DNA from 3 places in the Paenibacillus mesotrionivorans genome. Region 3 is predicted to be linked to each of the others. Evidence: riboswitches for the same ligand, from Rfam matches in the RefSeq annotation. Region 3 holds a riboswitch; each other region holds the start of a gene.
The links. A riboswitch is a leader RNA that binds a small molecule or an ion and turns the genes downstream of it on or off. The one in region 3 is predicted to bind cyclic di-GMP.

Region 1 (4,323 bases), on a different contig from region 3:
CCTCCATTTTTATCATTGTTAAAAAATTATAATGATTATATTTTGCATCATATCATGTAAGGTTTTGATTCGACAATATTCGATTGTATACAACAACACTTTATTTCGTTGGTAATTTTTACAACGAAATGTAATCGCTCCTGAGTGAGGGCCGCGGAAAAAATCAAAAACCCCGGAAAGCCTGCTTACAGGCGGTTCCGGGGCATAATTAAACCCTGACATAACTGTCAGGGCCAGGGATTTTCTTCTAAAACTCCATCGGTACATCCGCTTCAACGGCATAATCGAAATCCTCAATGTCGAATACCTGCACAGGTATGGAGGCGTGAATCACCTTATCCACAAATTCCAGCTGATCTGTAAGAATAGGCAGCTTTTCTCTTAGAGACAGAAGAATCAGATCGGTCTCGATGGGATCAAACCTCTCCCCGTATTCGGCATTCTCCAGAGCATATACCACCGTCACGGTAACCCGCTGGTTCACAAGAAGACCAGGGCTTTTTTTCCATGGGGAAACCAAGGCGCGCTCAATTTTTTTCTTGTTCAAGGGCTCCTCGAAAAAGCCGATCAGGCCCTTAATGTATGTGCGCACATAGGTGTCATCCTCCTCCATAGACATAATGGGCTCGGGACTTTCCAACAAATCATAAAGCTCCATCAGGCTGGAGTAGGGCATTACATATTCAACCGGCTGAGCCGGCACCAGGAGCTGGCCGTATATCGCAAGCATAACCGCTTCAGCCACAAAACGCCTTTCCATACGCTGTCCTCCGCTTATTGCTCTTCCGTAATAGTCTGTCATGCTCTAATTATAGCAGGCTTCCGGGAGGAAGAGAACGGACATTCTTGTGCATTTCCTGGAAAATGGACAATGCAGGGCAGAAAAGAAAACGCTTCAGGCTTCTCCGTATTATTCCGCAGGATGCTTATGTTACAATAAAGAACAACAGGGTTTGAATGCGGAGGCGCTTATGGAATCTATTCGGGAAAATATACAGTACCAGCATCCATTTTTGGCGGTGAAAATTTTTGATGCCGTCCGTTCCTGCCAGCCGTACCAGAAGGTGACGCGCTGGCATTACCATAAGGAAATCGAGCTGATTCTGATGCTCCAGGGGCGCTACGGCTTCTATCTCAACGAAACCCCCGTTGTCCTGCAGCCCGGAGAGCTGATTCTTATCGGGTCTAATGAGCTGCACACGGATTATCCCTGCGACAACGGCTCTTATCTGGTGTTTCAATTTGATATCCAGGAGCATCTGGAAAACAGCGGTTTGCCTTATTACCGCTACTTTGCCGATCCTTCCGTCCCTCTTAGCAGGCTGAATTACATATTCCAGGAAAACCATGAGGTACGGCAGACGGTTGCCCGCTGCATCCAATCCATCAACGAGGAATTTCTGGCCAAGCAGGACGGCTACGAAATCGCCATCAGCATCCAGATCAAGCAGATCATTCTATCTTTGCTCCGCGCGGATTCACGGAAGGTCATCCCGTCCCGGGAGAATTCCGACATTATCCGGCTGCGTCCGGTTCTGGATTACATCGATATACACTTGAGCGACAAGCTCCAGGTGGAGGAAGCCTGCAAGCTGGCTAATATGAGCTACCATTATTTTGTGAAGTATTTCAAAAAAACCATGGGGATTTCCTTCGTGGATTATATTACCCTCAAAAAAATCAGGCGGGCCGAGCGGCTGCTGCTTACCAAGGATCTGAGCATTTCCCAGATCGGGGAAGAGGTGGGGATGTCCAACATGGCCCACTTCTACAAGATGTTCCGCAAATTCAAGGCATGCTCCCCTAATGAATTCCGCAAGAAGATGCTGTTTGATACGGCGGGTAGGCAGGAGGAGTTGAATCCACCGGAGGCTAAAGCACCACAAAGTTTCCAAAATTTTTCAGTGTGTCAATAGGTACCGGGGCATGAAGGAAATGACATAAATCGAGTCTGTTGCTCTATATTCGACAAGTACCCCCTCAATTTATAATGGGATTACGAAGACATCGACGACCCGGTTTTCCGATAAAGGCAAACCCGGCGAAAGCCGGTGACGCAAAGCTACAGGGGCTGCCCCGCTTAAGCGGAATGCCTGCCAGCTGCCGAACAGAAGATACCCTCAGGGGCACTCTTTCGGCCGGAAGAGTGCTCTTTCGATGACTTCGACATTATACCTAATGGAGGGTTCCACATGATGAAACGCACCCTGTCTCTGCTTCTTGCCGTCACCTTCCTCATTATGCTTCTTCCCCTCACCGCAGCAGCCGCCGAGGACGAGGTCCCCACGAAGGGCAAGGTAATCGCTGGCGTCAGCTTCCGGTCCCAGCCTTCAACCTCAAGTACGCTCTACCGGCTGCTCAAGAAAAACGAAACAGTTAAGGTCCTGGATGAAATAAACCCCTACTGGTACCGGATTGAGGATCAGAACGGCCAACAAGGTTTTGTCTCCGCCAGTGACAAATACATAGAGATCACCAGTAACGCAGAAGTCATTTACGGTGTGAATATGAGAAAAGCCCCTTCCACCTCAGGCGATGTTGTCCGTATGCTCACGAAGGGCGAAGAGCTGCTGGTTCTGGAGAAGGCCAATGACAGCTGGTTTAAAGTCAGAGATGCCGCAGGTGTCGAGGGGTATGCCAGCGCCGGCACCAAATACATAAAGCTGAATACCAACGTCTACAAAATGAAGCTGAGCAAGTCGGACCTGATTGAAGCCTTTATCGCTGAAGGCATGAAGTATATGGGCACGCCTTATGAGTTCGGCTCCACCCGGTTTGACATTACCACCTTTGACTGCTCTGACTTTGTGCTGCAGGCCTTCTGGAATGTGACCGCACTGCCATTCCTGCCGACTCCCGCGGTCAGGCTGCATACGTCCAGGAGCTGGGCGGAATTGAGATGGATTGGAAGAATCTCAAACGCGGCGATCTGATGTTCTTTATGTCCTACGCCGGCTCCAAAGCCTCGGACTATGCCAATGTCAATCCCATGACCGAGGAAGTGACCCATGTGGCCATCTACCTGGGCGACGGCCAGATGCTGCATACCTATTCGCCCGAATCCGGCGGAGTGCGCATCGACACCATCGAGGGGAAAACCTGGGCATACCGCTACCTATACGGCGGAAGCTTTATCCGGTAATACTGTAAATATTTACTTGACGTATTCCGGGCATGTCTGATAAGATAACCTCACTTGAATAAACGGATCATTAGTTTTGCGAAGGACGCAAACTTGGGAATTTCCCCGGTTTGCGTCCTTTTTTTCGTCCGGCATAAAGGAGAGGGAGCGTTGACCAGAAGAAGAAATTTAGGCTACAGCCTTGTGGCGGGATTGCTGGCAGTGCTGTTGGTCTACGGTGTGTACATGATTTTAATCCGGCAGGTGGAGCTGCAGCAAACGGTGCGCATTGTAGCCCCGAAGGATTTTATTCCCGCCGGAACCCGGCTGGAGGCAGGGATGCTGGAGCTGGTCACCGTTGTCAAAAGCGGGCTGCGTCCAGGCATGCTCGAGACGGTGGAGTCCGCTGTGGGCAAATGGGCGCTGGTTCCCCTGGGAACACGTGAGCCAATCCTGGATTGGAAGATAGACCGGTTTTCCCTGCTGCCCGCTCCCGGACAAGCCACCTTTCCCGTCCCCAAGGAATATGTGCTGTCCATTCCGGGAGGAATCCGGGCGGGGGACCAGGTGGCGGTTTATGCTACCGGCAAAAGCGGCACGGTCCGCCTGCTGGAGGAGGCGGTAACGGTGGCCTCCATCAAGTCCTCCGCCAATACGGAGGTGGATGATCCCAAGGAGCCGAGCATTATCGCCAAGGTGAATAACGACAAGGAGAAGCTGTATACCTCCCGTAGGGATGCCAATGGTAAGGCGGAGCAGCTGAATTTGAACCTGACCGAGGACCAATGGCGCGTGATCGACGAAGCCTGCGGAACGAAGCAGAACAAGCTGGTAATCGCCTTCCTGTCCGCATCCAAGCCGGAGGAGGAAGGAGGAGAGAAGCCATGAACGGAAACGGGAAGCTGATTGTGTTTACCGGCTCCACCCCCAATATCGGGACCACGGTAGTGGCCTTTGGCACTGCGGTCCTGCTGGCCCGGCTGTCAGGCGAACCGGTGGGGCATCTATGCCTGAATTTGAAAAGCTCAAAGCTGCACCATTATGCGGGTTTAGATCCTTGCCCACCCGGGGTGGACCAGATCCGGGCGGAAATGCGCTCCGGGGGATTGACCCCCGGTTTCCTGAAGTCCCGCATGGTACAGGTTAAGGGAGTACCAGGTGTTCACGTTCTGTTTGGCTCGCTCCAGCGGGAGCAGGCGGAG
Region 2 (4,323 bases), on a different contig from region 3:
ATATCCGCCAGCCGGTCAATAGCCGTGCGGGGACCCACCACCCAGCCGATTCGCAGCCCGGGGCTGACGGACTTGGAGAGACTGCCTACATATAGTACGTCTCCGTGGTTGTCCAGACTTTTGAGGGAGGGCGGAGGCGGTTCGTCCAGCCACAAGTCTCCATACACATCATCCTCGATAATGGGAAGCCGGAGCTCCCGGCAGGTTTGGAGAAGCTCCTTCCGCCTGCTTCCGCTCATCACCTTGCCTGTGGGATTATGGAAGGTGGGGTTAGTATACAGCATAGCCGCCTGGTACTGCTTGCTGTACCGCTCCAATAATCCGGCACGTAGGCCCGCCTCGTCCATAGGGACTCCCTCCAGCCGGATACCCGCAGATTGGAATACCTGCACGGAATGGAGGTATGACGGGCTCTCCGCCAATACAGTGGAGCCGGGCCGCATCAGGCCTGCAGCAATCAGATGAAGGCCCTGGAGTGCGCCGGAAACCACCAGTACGGAATCGGCGGTGGCATGAATGCCCCTCTCCTGCAGGCGTTCCGCAATCCGCCGCCGCAGGGCGGGATTGCCCTTGGGCTCTTCATAGCCCAAGGCGACGGGACGTTTGGCTCCCTCCTGCAGGAGCCGGGCCATCTCACGGCCGGGAAGCAACTCCGGCGCCAGCTCCCCCGTCCCCAACCGGATGATGCCGGGGTCGGCCTCCATCCGGTTAATGGTCTGGATCACCGGCAAATTGGGCTGATGGCGCCCGCTCTCCGCCACCTGGCCCCAATCCGTTGGCGGGGCGGCCAGAAGGCTCCATGATTCGTTGACCACCCGGGTGCCCCCGCCCGTTTGTCCCTCAACCAGCCCCAGTGCTGCCAGCTCGGCCATGGCCTGTGCCACCGTGCTGCGGTTCACCTGCCACAGCCGTGCCAGAATGCGCTGGGAGGGCAGACGAGCCCCCACCGTCCACTCTCCGCGCAGTATACCCTCCTTGAAATAGCGGACAATTTGCTCCTGCAAGGACAGCTCCCCATACCGGTCCGGCTTCCAGTCCATTGTGCTCCCCCCTGTTTATATGTATTATCTCCCAATTTGGCTGGTTCTCCAACCATCCATTTGGCCGGAGACAAAAAAACAACCCTGCTATACAATCTGTTTCATAGAAAATGTTCTACCAAACAGAAAGGATGTGCTCCGGTTGTCGGTTCAATTGGCTTCTTCAGCTATTCACGGCTTTATTCTGGCCCTGGGCCTGATTCTGCCTCTGGGGGTGCAGAATGTGTTTATTTTTCAACAGGGGGCCCTTCAGCAATCCTTCCGCAAGGCTCTGCCGGCGGTGCTTACCGCGGCGGTTTGTGATACGCTTCTCATCGGATTGGCGGTAGCGGGTATGTCTCTGGCCGTACTCAATAACAGCTGGCTGGAGACACTATTAATGGCCGCAGGCTCCATTTTCCTGCTGTACATGGGGGCTTCCTTGTGGCGCAAGCAGCCCGGCTCCGCTTCCGGCGAAGCGGCTGTTTATTCCGGCCGCAGGCAGATCGCCTTCGCTGCCTCTGTCTCCCTGCTCAATCCTCATGCCATCTTGGATACCATCGGGGTAATCGGCGGCGCCTCTCTTCAATATGCGGGAGCCGACCGTCTGGTGTTCGCTTTATCATGCATTGTGGTGTCCTGGCTGTGGTTTGCAGCGCTGGCTCTGGCGGGCCGTCTGGCAGGCCGGTGGGATCCATCCGGCAGGCTGACTCTGTTGTTGAATAAAGTCTCCGCGGTAATTGTTGCCGGCATCGGCTTGGGTCTGCTGTACACGGCGGTAACCCGCATGCTGTAACGTGGGTTTTCCCATTTAAAAGCTCTCTATTTAAAAGTCCGCTTATTGGCCTCTTTTTTGGAGGTGGAGAGTGCCGTAATCTGTTCCCGCAGAATAAACGCCCGCAGGGTGTTTATCTTCACATCCTCCATCTCCACGTATTGGGCACCATAATAGGTGCTGCCGATTCCCTTTTCCATCCGGACCACCTTGGCGGTGCAGGCAATGAGGCTGCCCAGCTCCAATTCCAGCTTCAGCTCCGTGTGCTCCTCCAGCCGGAAAGGATCCGGCAGCGTAAACCCGATACCGCTCAGGCTGATATTTTTGATATCAATGGCCATCAATTGGTCCGCTTCCTCAAAGATACCGATAGCCCCCTTGCGTTTCCAGGCGGCCAGCTTCCCGCTTTTGCTGATCTCCACCCGTGGGAACATCCGCTTTTCATTAAACTTCCGCTGATTCTCCGGGGGATTGATCATCATGAGCGATCCCGTATCCTTGCCCACAATCGTAGAAGGAATCAGATACATGCCGGCCGGCGTGTACACGGTTAGCCTCACATTCTCCCCTAGGACAAAACGGTTGGAGTCGCTGATTTCAATCTCCAGCAAATCCCCCTCCACATGAGTCATAATCCCCGTGGAGACAAAGCCGCTTTTTTCCACAACGGTTCTGCAATGGACCAGGATAGTGGAGGAAGGAACCTCCTTCACCTCAGTAAAACCGACTTGCTTCTTCTTCGCTTCGACCCGGCTCATTAACGTCACCAGCCTTTCTATGAATTGTAGGGCGTCCCTTGCTGGGAGATGCGATAAAATGACAAAAAGCCGCCTCCGTCGGAAGCAGCTCTATCGATACAGCTTGCTTACGCCCCGGTGATATTCGGTAACCAGGCGATCCTAGCATTCCACCGGAGTGAACATACCGTAGACCCTAGGCTTTGCGTCCTATCCTTTCGGAATAGTTTGCCTTTTGTCGTATTACGTTGGGCAATTGGGAATCCTTCTAGCACTTTGGACCCTTGTTTTCTTCTATGAAAATAGTATACGGGTTTTCAAGAATGTTTTCAATCCATCACAAAGTCATTTTTTTGTGAATAAAAAAGGGGTGATTGTGATTTCATCTGGGGACGATTAGAATAAGATGTGGAAAAATGAGGCGGTTATTCACATCTATCCACAAAGTTATCCACAGGCTGTGCACAAGATCGAAAACATGTTCGGTTTCTTATCCATAACGGAGGTGGATTTTCATGGATCATGAATACTGGATGCGCCGGGCAATGGAAGAAGCGTACAAGGCGGAAAGCCTGGGAGAAGTGCCTATCGGGGCTATTATTGTGCGGCAGGGGGAAATTGTAGGCAGCGGGTATAATCTGCGGGAAACCACTCTGGACCCCACTGCCCATGCGGAAATGATCGCGATCCGGGAGGCAAGCACCCGTCTGCAGTCTTGGCGGCTGTTGGATTGTACTCTGTACGTTACGCTGGAGCCCTGTCCCATGTGTGCCGGGGCCATTGTGCAATCCCGTGTTCCCACCGTCGTATACGGAGCACCCGATCCCAAGGCCGGCTGTGCCGGCACCCTGATGAACCTGCTGCAGGAGGACCGGTTCAATCACCGGGTGGAGCTGGTAGGCGAGGTGCTGCGTGAGGAATGCGGCGGTATGCTTACCGCTTTTTTCCGCAGGCTGCGCGGCAAGAACAAACCCGGATAAGCAAAAACCGCTCTGTACGGCTTTTAGGCCCGGTGAGCGGTTTTTTGTGTGTAAATGATTTGTTTGTGTAAATGGGATCGGGATTAAAGATCCTCCCGTTTTTCGAAATAACGGATGGACAATCGGAGGGAGACTAAGAACATCAACACTGCCAGGCAAAATAACCCGATAATCCACACATATGGGCTGATTTTCTCCAATGCATCCCAGATGCGTTGCAGCCAGGCAGGTGGCCCAGCGGAAAAATCGAACCGGGAACGGACAGCCGACAGGATTGCGCCGGAGCTCCCCCCTAAGAGAATAAGGCCCATAAAGAAAAAGCGATTATAAACCTGTGCCTTAGCAACACCCATTTTGTACACCATTGGAATTAAAATTGAAACTAGCAAGCTATAGCAACAAGTAACAACTGCGGCGATCAGCAAGTTGACAACCCGATCTTCGTGCGTCTCGAAGGACAATGCCCCTCCCACTATCCCTATTAAGCTAAGTACAGCGGTGGACCCAAGAGCGAGCAGCACCACACTGGCATATTTAGCTTTGACTAATGTAGCTCGCGGCACAGGCAGGCAAATCAGCAGCCGGGTGGCGTGGTTTTTTTCATCCTCGTGCATGGACCGGTTAATGAAGCTGTACACAATCACAAAAACCGGCATCATAACACTGATCATATTATGCTGGTCCATGGCCGTCATATAGAAGAAAAAGAGCAGGCCCATAGCAAAAAACATATACGCCGACCGTCGCTGTATGGCAAAATCCTTCAAAATCAACTGCTTCATGACAGTCTCCCTCCCAGGAATTCAAAACTT
Region 3 (4,323 bases):
CTATTTACGGTGGACCTGACAGGTCCTTGCACCATCACCTACAACACGGGCTTCGATCTGGCTAACCAAACTGCCGGGGGCAAAATATTCCCCAACGCCGCCCATGTGGCTTGGACGGAGAACAGCACTCCCCATGAGCAGGCGGTTTCCCAGCCTTTTGACCCCAATGCGTACACCAAAAACAACGGCTTCAAAAACGGAAGCTACAATGCCGTGAAGAAGGAGCTAAACTGGGAGGTTGGCTTCAACTACAACCTGTGGACGCTCCAGAATGCGGTGGTCAAGGATGTGATCGAAGCGCCCCAGAAGCTTATTGGCCAATCGGTTAAGGTCTACGCCATGACCATTGCACCGGATGGCAATACAACCAAAGGTGCCGAGATCACTAGCGGGTTCACGGTTACTCTTCCTGATGCTGCCAACGGAAATACGCTGACAGTGGCATTTGACCAACCGATTACCAAGGGCTATTACCTGGTTTACAAAACAAGCCTGGAGAACGTGCTGGTGGATACCAATGCGTCGGATACCGCTAACCTGTACGACGGGGCGGTACCCAAGTCGGAAAATCTGACTGCATCGGTGAACATTCCCTATACCAATGAATATGTCACCAAGTCGGGAGCCCAAAGCGGGGACCGGATCAATTGGACCATCCATATTAACCGGAACCAATCCACCATCGAAAATGCCGTTATTACGGATACGGGATCAGCCAACCAGATGTTTGTACAGGATTCCTTCAAGGTGTACAACACGGTGGTCAGCCAGAATTCTTCCGATCCCACCAAGGTTAATGTGACCAAAGGGGCCACTCTTTTGCAGAAGGGGACGGATTACACCCTTAATTACAGCCAGGACAAGGATGGCAAGCCTGTATTTGAGCTGATCTTCCTGAATACCATCACCAAACCCTATATTCTGGAATATCAAAGTCTGGTCATTGCCAATAACAATGAAACGGTGTCGAATACCGCCCTGTTGTCCGGCACCAATGTGACCAGCACCAAAACCAGCAATACCACGAATGTTGTGGTTAAATTTTCCTCCGGGGAAGGGACCGGAAGCGGCGGCATCACCAATGCCAATCTTACTGTTGTGAAAAAGGATGCGGCGGATTCCAATGTGCGGCTTGCCGGCGCGGAATTCGATCTGTACCGCAAATCCGGTTCAGGCGAGATTTATGTGGCCAGCGGGAAGACGGATGCTCAGGGCGAAATTGTATTTACCCGGTTGTACGGGGGCAGCTACGTGCTGAAGGAGGTTAAGGCGCCGGTTGGCTACCGTTTGGACACGGCGTCCCACAATATCACCATCAATACCGCCGCGGTTACCACGGTGCTGACCAATGAGAAGCTTCCGTCTGTGACGCCAACACCTACGCCAACGGCAACACCGACGGCTACGCCAACGGCAACACCGACGGCAACACCGACGGCAACACCGACGGCAACACCGACGGCAACACCAACGGCAACACCGACGGCAACACCAACGGCAACACCAACGGCAACACCAACGGCAACACCGACAGCAACGCCGACAGCAACACCGACGCCGACATCGACAGCAACGCCGACAGCAACACCAACGGCAACGCCGACACCGACAGCAACGCCGACGCCGACACCTGATGGGAATTCAGGCGGGTCAGGGGAGGAACCAAGCACCCCGACTCCCAGTCCCACTGTCAGCCCCAGCGCCAGCCCGACGCCTGCAGTGACGGCCACCCCGACGCCTCAAGCCACCACAGAGGCTTCGGCCAGCCCGTCTCCCAGTGTTACACCGGAGCCTGGAACACCGAAACCAACGCTGACGCCGTCCCCTACTCCGACACCCTTGACCGAAATTACGGATCAGGACACGCCTAAGGGAGGCTCCGTACCGGTACCGGAGGGAGGAAAGGTGGATATTGCCAAACCCCCGGGGCATGGCACATTGAGCGTGGACGATACCGGCAGCTGGCTGTATACGCCTGATCCTGGATATACCGGGAAGGATTCCTTTACAGTCAATATCGTGGACAAGGATGGCAACGGGGAAGACCTGCTTATCGAAATCGATGTGGAGGAGGTCCCCTTGGGAGGCTTGACCCCTGCGCCGGAGATAGCCACCTTACCCAAAACCGGCGAGGAGCGGAGATTGCTGTGGCAATTGGCAGGAATAGGCCTGCTGGTTGCGGGAGTTTCCCTGCGGAGATTCCGTTTGAAGAAGTAACCCAAATCACAGGCCAAAGAAAGCTGCCGGACAGAGATTCCGGCAGCTTTTTTGTCATTCAAAAAAAATGTCTTTCCTGTGAAGGACAGGCTATAGGTACTAGCATATTTTTCTACAACTCTATTGAAAAAATGTCGAATTTCTGATAGATTAAAACCAAAGGCAATACACGATAAATGGCAAACCTGCCGAAAGGCTGGGACGCAAAGCTACAGGGTCTTCCCTTCCCAAGAAGGATGGCAGCCAGCTACCGAATGCAATTGGCTTTTTTCATTTTTAAGGCATCACCCAAGCCTACACCGATAACGGCAAACCTGCTGAAAAGCAGGGACGCAAAGCTAAAGGGCCTTCCCTTCGTCAGAAGAATGGCAGCCAGCTCCCGAAGGAGGTTTTTTGTATGCGGAAGTTCATCACGTCTATTGTCGCAGCAAGTATGCTTTTCGCATATGCATCCGCCGCATCTGCCGCATCCTGGTTGAATGACAGCAAGCTCTCAGCCGGATCCATCGGCGTCCAATACCAAGCGGATTCCGGTGCCCGGGTCAAGGTCATGGTTACCAAGGACGGGACAAGCTACACCTATGACTTGAAGAATAACGGAACCGAAGAAAGCTTCCCGCTTCAACTGGGCGATGGAACCTACAAAATTGCCGTACTGGAGAATACCACCGGCAACAAGTACAAGAGTGTATACTCGGCAACCAAAGATGTTGTGCTGGCCGATGCCAATGCCGTTTACCTGAATTCGACCCAAAATGTAAACTGGGCTGCGGCTACCGATGTTGTAGCAAAGGCGAAGGAATTGACTGCAGGCTTGAACACAGACGAAGCCAAGGTCAAGGCCATTTATGACTATATTATCGGTTCTGTAACCTATGATTATGAGCTGGCTGCCAATGTTGCTACCGGGTACATTCCTAACCTGAGCCAAGTATTGGTGGACGGGACAGGCATCTGCTACGACTATTCCTCCCTTTTTGCCGCCATGACCCGCAGCGTCGGGGTACCCACCAAGCTGATGATGGGCACATCGGAATATGTCAACGTATACCACGCCTGGAACGAAGTGCTTCTGAACGGGGCATGGGTAACTGTAGATACCACCGTGGATGCAGGCAGCGGAAGCGCCGCCTTCGCCAAGGACAGCAGCAAGTACGTTGCCGCTAAGAGCTACTAATAAACAGCAAGGCCGGAGGAGCGATCCCCCGGCTTTTTTTATTTCTTTTTGCGGCCTGCGGCCCGTTCCTCCCGCTCCCATTTTTTGAGGTGGGAATAAGGGTCGAAGGACCATTCGGCCAAGCCGTTATCCCGGTACAGGCCAAAATGCAGATGCGGAGGGAATTTCCCGGAGGTGCCGGGTTTGCCGTAGCCGGAGCTTCCCACCCAGCCGATCACCTGTGCAGGCTTGACCACATCGCCGGTTTTGACCTCCTTGCTGAAGCCGGAGAGGTGGGCGTAATAATGATACACATTATTCAGATCCCGGATACCTACTCTCCATCCGCCGAAGGGATTCCAGCCCATGACCTCAATAATTCCGTAGCAGGTGCTGCGGACTGGAACACCATGGTGGGCGAAGAGGTCGGTTCCCTCATGAATCCGGTCGCCTCCCCACCCGCGGCTGGCGCCCCAGGTATCCCGGTACGAATAATCCGCCCCCAGCGGGAGAGGAAATGCGTGGGTAAACAAATCCAGGGTACCGTAGGCGGCATAAATTTTGGAAAACTGGAGAATCCGTTCGACCGCCCGGTTATTCTGGTAATATTCCCATAACCCGATCCGGAAGTTTTCCTCATCCGTCCCGAATTTGGTAATCTGCCGCGCGAAGGCTGCCAGCCTGTCCAGATCGCTGTTCCGGTCCGCCCGCCCATCCCCGTTTCCGTCCAGACCTTTGCCGCCGAATGCCGCAATCCCTAACGGACTGGTATCCGTCCGGTCCGGATTAGCCAACCCCGCCCAGTCCTCCGGTGAGAAATAAACGGCCACCAGTCCGTCGCCCGGTGTGCGCTTCTTCACAAAGTTCATGGTGCGTTCATATTGATCGGCCGCGGCCAAATCAAACCACCTGATGCCTGTAATGGTGCTGGTTTCCTCAAACAGGGCCTT

Region 1: another riboswitch for cyclic di-GMP. It lies ahead of ACI1P1_RS26085 (SH3 domain-containing protein); the one in region 3 lies ahead of ACI1P1_RS09635 (transglutaminase-like domain-containing protein).
Region 2: another riboswitch for cyclic di-GMP. It lies ahead of ACI1P1_RS20845 (PilZ domain-containing protein); the one in region 3 lies ahead of ACI1P1_RS09635 (transglutaminase-like domain-containing protein).

What each region holds. Positions count from the first base shown of each region.
Region 1 is NZ_JBJURJ010000022.1:20,876-25,198, reverse strand. It holds gene ACI1P1_RS26095 (ADP-heptose synthase) at 248-760, opposite strand; gene ACI1P1_RS26090 (helix-turn-helix domain-containing protein) at 972-1,916, shown strand; cyclic di-GMP riboswitch class I at 2,022-2,108, shown strand; gene ACI1P1_RS26085 (SH3 domain-containing protein) at 2,193-2,933, shown strand; gene ACI1P1_RS26080 (NlpC/P60 family protein) at 2,900-3,142, shown strand; gene ACI1P1_RS26075 (CpaB family protein) at 3,293-4,009, shown strand; gene ACI1P1_RS26070 (AAA family ATPase) at 4,006-4,323, shown strand, end outside.
Region 2 is NZ_JBJURJ010000014.1:176,599-180,921, forward strand. It holds gene ACI1P1_RS20835 (aminotransferase-like domain-containing protein) at 1-1,040, opposite strand, end outside; gene ACI1P1_RS20840 (LysE/ArgO family amino acid transporter) at 1,195-1,815, shown strand; gene ACI1P1_RS20845 (PilZ domain-containing protein) at 1,842-2,552, opposite strand; cyclic di-GMP riboswitch class I at 2,676-2,774, opposite strand; gene tadA (tRNA adenosine(34) deaminase TadA) at 3,047-3,511, shown strand; gene ACI1P1_RS20855 (ABC-2 transporter permease) at 3,595-4,293, opposite strand.
Region 3 is NZ_JBJURJ010000005.1:312,722-317,044, reverse strand. It holds gene ACI1P1_RS09640 (collagen binding domain-containing protein) at 1-2,217, shown strand, start outside; cyclic di-GMP riboswitch class I at 2,386-2,472, shown strand; cyclic di-GMP riboswitch class I at 2,515-2,601, shown strand; gene ACI1P1_RS09635 (transglutaminase-like domain-containing protein) at 2,615-3,394, shown strand; gene ACI1P1_RS09630 (M23 family metallopeptidase) at 3,433-4,323, opposite strand, start outside.